DNA from 3 places in the Isoptericola sp. b515 genome. Region 1 is predicted to be linked to each of the others. Evidence: riboswitches for the same ligand, from Rfam matches in the RefSeq annotation. Region 1 holds a riboswitch; each other region holds the start of a gene.
What was found. A riboswitch is a leader RNA that binds a small molecule or an ion and turns the genes downstream of it on or off. The one in region 1 is predicted to bind cyclic di-AMP.
Positions count from the first base shown of each region.

Region 1 (3,262 bases):
CGGGTCGTCGGTCTCGGCGACCTCCTGCCGGTAGGGCACGACCACCGTCGGGCAGTGCGCGTGGGCCGGCAGCGCCGAGGACACCGTCCCCAGCAGACGCTCCGTGAATCCGCCGCGCCCGCGCGTCCCCACGACGGCCAGGCACGCCTCCGCGGACATCTCGACGAGCACCCCGGCGGCGTCCCCGGTGGCGACCGTCCCCGTGACCGGGACGCCGATCCCCTCGACCCTTGCCGTGGCCTCGGACAGCACCGCCTTGGCCCCCTCGGCGATCGCGGTGTCGTCGAGGGCCGCGTAGCCGCCGTCCAGGGAGGCGGCCGTGAAGGACGGCAACGAGTAGCTGCACACGACGTGCAGGCTCCACCCGACACGTGCCGCGTACGCCGCGGCCCAGTCCAGGGCGTGCATGCTCGCGTCGGAACCGTCGACCCCCACCAGGACGACCTCAGGACGTGTCATCTCGCGCCTCCCGTCTGCGTCCGGACCTCGCCGTCCGGCATCCGCCTGGTTCAAGCCTAACGAAAGCGCCCCGCAAGACGCAGCAAAGGCCGCCCGGCGACACCGCGTGGCGCGCTCGGGGGCCGGGCCGTGCCCGGACGCACGACGCCCCGGCACTCACGAGGAGTGCCGGGGCGTCGGGGCGGACGGTCGAGGCGTCGGTCAGCCGGTGACCCGCAGGAAGGTCGGGCTGGACTGCCAGAGGCTGGACTGGCGGACGGTCCAGCCGCCGGGGCGCGTGGCCTCGATCTGCTGGCCGTTGCCGATGTAGATCGAGATGTGCCCCGGGGACCAGATGAGGTCGCCCGGCTGCGCCGACGACTGCGAGATCTGCGTCGTGTTGGACGCGCTGAGGATCGCGCTCGAGGAGTGCGGCAGCGAGACGCCGACCTGCGCGTACACGTAGGTCACCAGGCCCGAGCAGTCGAACCCGGACGGCGAGGCGCCGCCGACGACGTACGGCGTGCCGAGGTAGCGGGCCGCGATGGACACGACCTGCGAACCCCGCGAGCTGTCGGCCGTCGGCGTCGAGGAGCTGGAGCTGGAGCTCTCGGTCGTGCTCGACGAGGACGAGGACGACGACGAGGACGAGCTCGACGTCGACGTCGACGTGGGCTCCCGCTCGGCGGAGCGCGAGGTGGTCGTCTCGCGCACGGGCTCCGGCTCGGGCTCGGGCTCGGGCGCCGCCTTGATGTCCGCCTTCTCGGCGATCTTCGGCGTCACGCGCTCGACCTGGACCTTGGCACCGGAGTCGACGGTGACCACGGGCGCGGACTCCAGGGCCTCGCGGGCCTGGTCGGTCAGCGAACCGAGGTCCACGGTGCTCAGCTTCTTGGCCGCGTCCGAGTCCACGGGCGCGGCGTGCGCGGCGGTGGCGCCACCGATCGTGGAGACCAGCAGACCGCCGGCGGTGGCCATCACGGCAGCACGACGGCTCGCGGCTGCAGATGGTGCGGTGATGGGGCGGCGGGCGGCCAGGTGCCGACCGCGCGTCGTGGTGCGTGCGTTCACGTGTTCCCTCTCCTGTCCGCCTACGAAGTCAGCTGTCGGGTTCGGGTGGGAGAAATCACCCGGCCCCACGGTTCGGACGAACCGTGGGACTTCACCCCGAGGACACCGTGTCCGGTGCCCGAGAGTGGGTCCCCCGCCCCTGCCTAGGGTCTCGGTTCCCGACCGGCGGCAGGGCTCGGCGTCCGGTCGAGGTCCGGCAGACTGCTCCACCGGACGCGAGAACGGTATCTGATACACGCCCCGATGTCACGTTTCGATCACGATCTGCGGCGATACACGTCCGAGGGGCCCCGCAGAGGGCACTGCGCCCCCCGCTGAGTCCCTCGAGGGGTGTCCGGCGTCCGGGACCCCCGGGAGCACCTCGCGGCACGACAGAGGGCCCTGCCGCGCTCTGCGCGCGACAGGGCCCTCGGCACGAGGTGCCGGCGTCTCAGCCGACTCGGATGAAGGTCGGGTTGGACTGCCAGATGTTCCGGAACTGGATCGTCTTGCCCGGACGCGGGGCGTCGATCTGCGTGTTGCCACCCGCGTAGATGGAGATGTGGCCCGGGGTCCAGATGAGGTCGCCCGGCTGCGCGGCGGAGCGGGAGACCACGCTGCCGGCGTAGCGCTGGTCCGAGGACGACCGCGGCAGCGAGATACCGGCCTGGGCGTACACGTACTGGGTGAACCCGGAGCAGTCGAAGCCGGACGGCGTGGTGCCACCGGAGACGTACGGGACGCCCACGTAGCGCGAGGCGATGGAGACGATCGTCGACCCGACGGCGGAGTCCGGCACGGCCGTGGTGGCCGAGGAGGACGTCGTCGTCGAGGAGGAGGAGGACGAGCTCGAGAGCGACTCGCGCTCGGAGGAGCGCGACGGCGCCGCCTCGCGCACGGGCTCCGGCTCGGGCTCCGGCGCGGCCTTGATGTCCGCCCGCTCGACGATCGTGGGCGTCACGCGCTCGACCTGGACCTTGGCCTCGGCGTCGACGGTGACCACCGGGGCCGCCTCGAGCGCCTGGCGCGCCTGGTCGGTCAGCGCACCCAGGTCCACGGTGCTCAGCTTCTTGGCCGCGTCCGCGTCCACCGGCGCCGCGTGGGCGGCGCTCGCGCCACCGATCGTGGAGACCAGGAGACCACCGGCGGTCGCCACCACAGCAGCCCGACGGCCTGCGGCCGCGGAGGGGGCCGCCATCATGGGGCGGCGTGCGGCGCGGTGCTTACCGCGCATGCTGCGAGCAGTCACGTTCAACCTCTCCGTTCGCCTACGAGGTCAGCTGTCGGGTTCGGGTGGGAGAAAACACCCGGCCCCGCGGTCCGTACGAACCGTGGGACTTCACCCCGAGGACACCGTCACCGGTGCCCGAATCGTGGGTCCCCCGCCCCTGTCGTGCGGTCATCCGTGGGAACCAGGACGGTGACAGGGTTAGGCGCCCGTCCCGGTACTCGCGCGAGACACCCGCGCGAGCGAGTCTGACCGTACCGGAACCTCCCCGCCGATGTCACGCTCCGGTCACGTCTCGCGTCCGATGCGTCGCGTCGAGATCTCAGCGGGCTGCGACGAAGAGGTGCTTGGCCAGCTCCTCCGGCAGCTCCAGGGCACCGTCACCGTCGACCAGACGGACGACGAAGTCGTCGCCGGCGCGCTCCACCTCGATGCTCGCGCCCGGGAAGAGGCCCGCGTCGGACAGCCGCAGGAGGAACTCGTCGTCGACCTGGACCGGCTCGGCGATGCGGCGCAGCACGACCGTCGCGGAGGCGTCGGCCCCGG
Region 1 covers NZ_JAUQYR010000004.1:257,761-261,022, reverse strand. Annotated here, with positions in the region: gene Q6350_RS13165 (universal stress protein) at 1-459, opposite strand, end outside; gene Q6350_RS13160 (C40 family peptidase) at 661-1,509, opposite strand; cyclic di-AMP (ydaO/yuaA leader) riboswitch at 1,512-1,676, opposite strand; gene Q6350_RS13155 (C40 family peptidase) at 1,940-2,737, opposite strand; cyclic di-AMP (ydaO/yuaA leader) riboswitch at 2,740-2,903, opposite strand; gene Q6350_RS13150 (metal-dependent transcriptional regulator) at 3,039-3,262, opposite strand, start outside.

Region 2 (3,262 bases), on a different contig from region 1:
GACGAGGAACGCGTCCGACATCGGGGCCGAGCAGAACCACTTGTGCCCGGTGAGCAGGTACGTCCCGGCCGGGCCGGCGGGGACGGCCGCCGTGGTGTTGGCGCGGACGTCCGACCCGCCCTGCTTCTCCGTCATGGCCATGCCGACGAGCACGCCGGGTTTGTCCCCGGGAGCGGCCGGCGTGCCGTCGTAGGCGGAGGACAGCAGGCGCGGTTCCCAGACGGCGGCGAGCTCCGGCGCGTGCCGCAGGGAGGGCACGGCCGCGTGCGTCATCGAGACGGGGCACGCATGGCCGGGCTCGACCTGCGAGAACAGCGAGAAGACGGCGCCGCGCACGACGTTCGCCCCGGGTCCCGGCTCCGCCCAGGCGCCGGTGTGCGCCCCGCGCTCGACGGCGGCGGCGAGCACCTCGTGGTACGCGGGGTGGTACTCGACCTCGTCGAGGCGGCGGCCACGCCGGTCGTGGGTGTGCAGCACCGGCTCGTGGGTGTTCGCCCGCTCGGCCGCGTGCTGGAACGCCGTGGTCCCGACGTGCGCCCCGGCCTCGACCAGTCGCTCCTCGCCCCAGTCGCCGCCGAAAGCGTGCACCGCCTCGCGCAGCACCGGGAAGTCCAGGTACTCGTTGACGTCGACGCGTTCCGGCGGCTGGTTCACGACCTGGTGGGTGGTGCGCGGTGCCGGGTGGCGCTGCGCGGGGTCCGGCGTCGCGACGTCCGGGGTCGTGGCGGGCGGACTCGCGGTCATGGGATCCTCCGTCGTCGTCGACCTCGTCCTCGAGGGGCCGGCTCCAGGATGTCCCCCCAGGGCACCTGCTCGCTACCCGGTGGCGCCGGCTCCCGTCGAGGCGCCCGGTGACGAGGTCGAGGACCGGCCGAGCTCGGTCACCAGCCGCCGGGTGAGGGGCGCGGGGACCTCGTGCCGGTCGGCGGCCCGCAGCACGGCACCGCCGATGGCGTCGAGCTCCAGGGGCCGCCCGGCCTCGGCGTCACGCTGCATGGACGAGCGCGCCTCGGGCGGGAACGTGTCGTAGAAGCGCAGGGCCGTCTGGCTGGTGTCGGGACCGCCGCCGGCCCGGCCGATCGCGGCGACCTCCGCGACGAGCGCCGCGAGGGTGTCGCGACGCTCGGTCCGGAGCGTCCCGATCGGCTCCCCGTGGTAGGTCGTCAGCAGTGCGAAGGGCGCGAGGAGCCCGAGCTTGCCCCACAGCATCGCCCCCTCGTCGTCGCGGACCAGCGTGGTGACCCCCGCGTCCCGCAGGATCGTCGCCGCGGCCTCGAGCCGGTCGGCGGGCGCGGTGCTGCTGGCCAGGTCCACCTCGACGAAGGGGCTGCCGTGCACGATGCGCCCGGGAGCGGTCCGGGTGGACTCGACGCGGATGACACCGGCGGCGACGGACGCCGGCGCGAACCGCTCACGCAGGGCGGCGACGTGCTCGACCCCGTTGAGCAGCGGCACGACGAGCCCGGCGGCGACGTGCTCGGCGGGGACCCGGTCCAGGGCCTCCGGCAGCGACGGGTGCTTGACGGCGACCAGGCACAGGTCGACCGGCTCGCGCAGCTCGGTGTCCGCCTCGACCTCGGCCGAGAAGTCCCCGAAGAAGCCGCTGGTGACGCGGAGGCCGTCGGAACGGAGGGTCGACGCCGTCTCGGGGCCGGCCAGGACGATCACGCGATGGCCCGCCCGGGCGGCCAGCGCTCCCACCAGCCCGCCGACGCCCCCCGGGCCCAGCACGGCGATCGTCGAACGACGTGACGTCCGTTCCGCCATCGTCCACCTTCTTCCTGCGAATCGGGTCAGAGGTTGGTCAACGTAGCGCACCCGTGATCTACCCGTGACAACTCGCGGCGGGAGGGATAGTGTCCAGGCAGCTCACACCCCAGGTGAGATGTCCGAGGCGGGCGCCGAGCCCTGTCACCGCCCCGGAGCCGGACGACACGAACGACAGGGACGGGGGACCCACTCTCGGGCACCGCGGTGCCCTCGGGGTGAAGCCGCGCAGGGACGCCCTGCCGGCCGGGTCAGTCTCCGACCCGAACCCGACAGCTAACCCCGCAGGCGCCAGGAGAATGTTCGATGCGACCCCGCACCGCCCGATGAGGCACACGCGCGACCTGCCCGCGCTCCCCGACGCGACCGCACGACCCGCACCCACGAGGGCACGTGCCAAGGGACGACACACCGCGAGCCACGCGGCCCGACGCCGCCGCACCGGCCCCACCTGGTCCTCGCTCGCGCCCACCAGCTGGCCGCTGAGCATCGGCCTGGGCCTCGCGGTCACGATGGCGACCACGACCGGCATGGCCGTGGCCTCCGGCACGACCGAGCTGCCGCGCGCCACGAGCCCGGAGGCCGCGCCCTCCGGCGTCCGCGCCCCGGGTGACGCCGCCGCCGACCTCGCGGCCGTGACGAGCGCCGCGAAGCAGGCGGCCCTGCTCGCCGACCGTGGCCAGGCCGCCTCCCGGAACGCCGACCGGGCCGCGCCGACGACGTCCCGCGCGGCCGGTGGCTCGGTCGGCGGCACCGTCGTGCCGGCGGACGCCACGCTGTCCGCGGAGAAGGTCGCCCTGTCGGTCGAGGCGGCACCCGAGCCCCCGCCGCCGCCGCTGCCCGGCTGCGACGGCTACGCCAGCGGCACCGGGTCCAACGGGTACATCCCCGAGAGCGAGATGTGCACCCTGTGGGACGGCACGACGCGGATCCGCGCCGACGCCGGCGTCGCCCTCGCCCGGCTCAACCTGGCCTACCGCGTGGTCTTCGGCGAGAACATGTGCATCACCGACGGTTACCGGAGCTACTCGTCGCAGGTCGCGACCAAGGAGGCCAAGGGGTACCTGGCCGCCACGCCCGGCACCTCGAACCACGGGTGGGGTCTGGCCGTGGACCTCTGCCCGGAGACGTACTCCGGCAGCCGCTACGACTGGCTCCGCGCGAACGCCCCGGCCTACGGCTGGGACAACCCCGACTGGGCGATCTACGACAAGTACGAGCCGTGGCACTGGGAGTACACGGACGCCGTCACCGAGATGGGCGGCTGAGACCGGACGGTCTCAGTGCCCCACCGGGCCGCCGAGGTCGTCCGGGGTGAAGGCGGCGAGGTCGACCGACGCCTCGCCCCGCCCGCCGGAGGACCAGGTCAGGGTCCCGACACCGCTGGCCAGGTCGACCTCGAGGACGGCGACGGCGTCGGGCACCTCGACGCCGCGGCGCTCCATGCTCAGCACCGTGCCGTCGAGCGTCGCGTCGACGTCGCCGTCGAACGCCG
Region 2 covers NZ_JAUQYR010000001.1:1,085,824-1,089,085, reverse strand. Annotated here, with positions in the region: gene Q6350_RS04940 (acyl-CoA dehydrogenase family protein) at 1-744, opposite strand, end outside; gene Q6350_RS04935 (ketopantoate reductase family protein) at 817-1,767, opposite strand; cyclic di-AMP (ydaO/yuaA leader) riboswitch at 1,908-2,074, shown strand; gene Q6350_RS04930 (D-alanyl-D-alanine carboxypeptidase family protein) at 2,094-3,035, shown strand; gene gtfA (sucrose phosphorylase) at 3,048-3,262, opposite strand, start outside.
Region 2: another riboswitch for cyclic di-AMP. It lies ahead of Q6350_RS04930 (D-alanyl-D-alanine carboxypeptidase family protein); the one in region 1 lies ahead of Q6350_RS13160 (C40 family peptidase).

Region 3 (3,262 bases), on a different contig from region 1:
CCTCGACGAGCTGGGACGGATCGTCGAGCTGCAGGTCGCGGCGCTCGCCCAGCGGCTGGCCGACCGGCGCATCACGCTCGACGTGACGCCGTCCGCCCGCCGGTGGCTGGCGGTCGAGGGGTACGACCCCGCCTACGGCGCCCGCCCGCTGCGGCGGCTCGTCCAGCGCGAGATCGGCGACCGGCTGGCCCGCCGGCTGCTGTCCGGCGAGACGGCCGACGGGGACACCGTCGTCGTCGACCGCGTCGAGGGTGCCGAGGGGCTCTCGCTGGCCTGATCGTCGCCGGGACGACGACGGCCCCGCCCTCCGTGCGGAAGGCGGGGCCGTCGGGCGCTCGCGGCGCCCGGACCGGTGCCGGTCAGATGCGGATGAACCGCGGGCTGCTCTGCCAGATCTGGCGCTTCACCACGCCGACGCCCGGACGGGCCGACTCGATGATCCGGCCGTTGCCGGCGTAGATCCCGATGTGCCCCGGCGAGTAGACCAGGTCGCCCTGCCGGGCGTTGCTGCGCGAGACGCGCGTGCCGAGAGAGGCCTGGGCCGACGACGAGCGCGGCAGGGTCTTGCCGATCGCCTTCTTGTACACGTAGGACGTGAACCCCGAGCAGTCGAACCCGGTGGCGGGCGACGTGCCGCCCCACGAGTACCGGTGCCCGATGTAGTTGTGGGCGACCCGGACGACCTTCTGGCCGCGGGTCATCTTCGGCTTGACGTGGACCTTCCGGTACTTGGTCGACTTCTTGAGTCCCTCGGCCCGGGCCGGCACCCCGACGACGCGGATCCTGTTCTTGCCCAGGTCGTACTTGCCGAGCCCCGGCCGGAACCGGACGACCCCGTACTTGTTGGTCTTCTTCACGGCGACCTTGTCGCCGGAGATGAACAGGCGCACGCGGCCCTGGACGGGCTCGCCCCACTTGCGCAGCTTCACCGTGTACTTCGGGCGGGTGTGCCACTTGCCCTTCGTGGCCGTGTGACGGCTCTTGGAGACGTACATGTTGGTCGTCGCCTTGGGCTTGATCCACACCCTGCGGTGCTTCGTCACCTGCTCCAACCCGGTGGAGGCGGCCGGCGCGACGACGACGCGGATGCCGTTGCGGCCGACGTCGTAGTGGGAGAACCCGGGGCGGAAGTGGATCGTGCCGTCCCCGTCGAGGCTCTTGACCGCGACCTTGGTGCCCTGGACGTAGAGCCGGACCCGGCCGGCGAACGCCTCGCCGTCCGCGGTCGCGCGGACCGTGTAGCGGGGGCGGGTGTGGCCCTGTCCCTTGCGGCCGGTGCTGCGGGACTTCGACACCGAGACGTCGGGCGTCGTGCTCACGACGACGGGCTCCTCGGTGGCGGTGCCGGTGTCCTCGGCGGCCGGTTCCTCGGTCGGCGTCGTGGTCGTCCCGTCCGTGGTGGTCGTCGGCTCGGGCGACGCGGTGTCCTCGACGACGGGTTCCGGCGTCGGGGTCGCGGTGCCGTCGGAGACCGACGTGTCGGTCGCGTCCGTGGTGGTCGTGCCGGCCGAGGTGGTCTCGTCGGCGACGGTCTCGTCCGTGGTGGTCGTGAGCGCGTCGTCGGCGGCGGCCGATCCGGCGCCGGCGACCAGCGTGCCGCCGGCGAGGGCCGCCGTGAGCGTCATGGCGACGGCGGCGTGGCGTTTCCTGGGGGTGCGCACGGCACCCTGCGGGCGCGCAGCATCCAGCGAGGGTGTGGACATGGGGTACTCCTCCAGCCGGCGAGATGAGCTGTCGGGTTAGGCCGAGAAGTGGTGGCCTGCCGCCGATGGACGGCTTCACCCCGAGGGTGGCGCTGACGTCACCCGAAGAACCTGGGTCTCCCGCTGCTGCCGTCGGTGCTCCGGTGGGCCGTCCCGTCGGCAGCACTGGGCACCGGGCCGGTCGCCGCCCGGTCTCCGGGCGACGACAGGACGCTAGCCCCGAAACGGTCGGAGGTCACGGTCAGATAACGGTCACCTCCTGCGCCGATGGTGGAGGCGGTGTGAAGGGATCCGGCGGCGGGACGCTGTCCGACATGACGGACACGGCACGCCGGAACCGTCGGAAACGGCCGTCGACCGAGGGCCGGGATCGGGCGATCGACCCATCCGGGGTGCCGGGGAGGTGAAGATCGGGCACCGATCCGATGACGTTCCCGGCCGCTCAGTCCAGGAGCGAGCCGGTCCGCGTGCCGTCCACGACGGCCACGCACAGCCCCGTGCGGTCCCCGGCGGCCCAGGACTCCTCGCTCGGCGCCCAGACCACCAGCTCGACCCGTGTGGAGTCGTCCGCGCGCGCCTGCGGGCCCAGGAGGTCCGGGGTGCAGCCCCGCGCGGTGCGGGCCGCGGCCTCGTCCGCGCCGGGCCAGACGGCGTCCGCCGACGCGTCGGTGCGCCCGACCACCTCGGCCGCGTGCGGCTCGCCGCACGGCACCACCTCGACGCGTCCCACGGCGCCGTCGGTCGGGGCCTCGGCGAGGCACGAGCCGAGGACGAGCTGCACGGCGTTGACGGTCTGCGGCGCGGTGACGTCGGCCGCGACGGGTTCCCACGCCTCCTCGCGCGTGCTCGTCGTCAGGTAGGAGGCCCCCACGGCGCCGCCGACCACGAGCAGGATCAGGGCGAGGACCGACAGCACCCAGATCCGGGCCCGGCGCCGCGCCGCGGCGCGCTCGGCCGGCGTGGGTCCGGGGGCGCCCCAGCGGGCCCCGGGGTCCACCGGCCGGCGGTCCGACGCGCCCGTCGGTGCCGGGCCGGGGGAGGGACGGGCCGGACCCCGCGTCCCGTCCGGGGCGGGGCCGGACGCCTCCGGGCCGGGCGAGGCGAAGGAGAGGTCGTCCTCGGGGCGCTCGGTCATGGGAGCCAACCTACCGAGCCGGGCGCTCCTTCCGGGTCCGGGCGGTTCAGACCCCCACGCGGCGCTCGACGCCCGGCAGGTCGTCCTCGCGCAGCACGTCGGACAGCCGTCGGCGGTCCAGGCGGCGCACCCACCCGGCCCGTGCGCCGTCCGGTCGCGCCTCCTGCAGCACCCACCGGCGGACGCCGAGCGCGGTGAGGCGCGCGCCGATCGCCAGGACGTCCTCGCGGGTGTGCACGGTGGGGTCGACGGTGGTGCGGATCTCGTGGTCGACCCCGGACTCGACCACGAGCCGGGCCGACTCCCACGCCGCCCGCCCGGACGGTGCCGCTCCGGTGACGAGCTCGTACCGGTCCGGCACCGCCTTGATGTCCAGGCCGACCCAGTCCACCAGGGGCAGCACGCGGGCGAGCCGGGTCGGCCA
Region 3 covers NZ_JAUQYR010000001.1:583,461-586,722, reverse strand. Annotated here, with positions in the region: gene clpB (ATP-dependent chaperone ClpB) at 1-277, shown strand, start outside; gene Q6350_RS02755 (C40 family peptidase) at 360-1,703, opposite strand; cyclic di-AMP (ydaO/yuaA leader) riboswitch at 1,708-1,851, opposite strand; gene Q6350_RS02750 (septum formation family protein) at 2,146-2,838, opposite strand; gene Q6350_RS02745 (anaerobic ribonucleoside-triphosphate reductase activating protein) at 2,885-3,262, opposite strand, start outside.
Region 3: another riboswitch for cyclic di-AMP. It lies ahead of Q6350_RS02755 (C40 family peptidase); the one in region 1 lies ahead of Q6350_RS13160 (C40 family peptidase).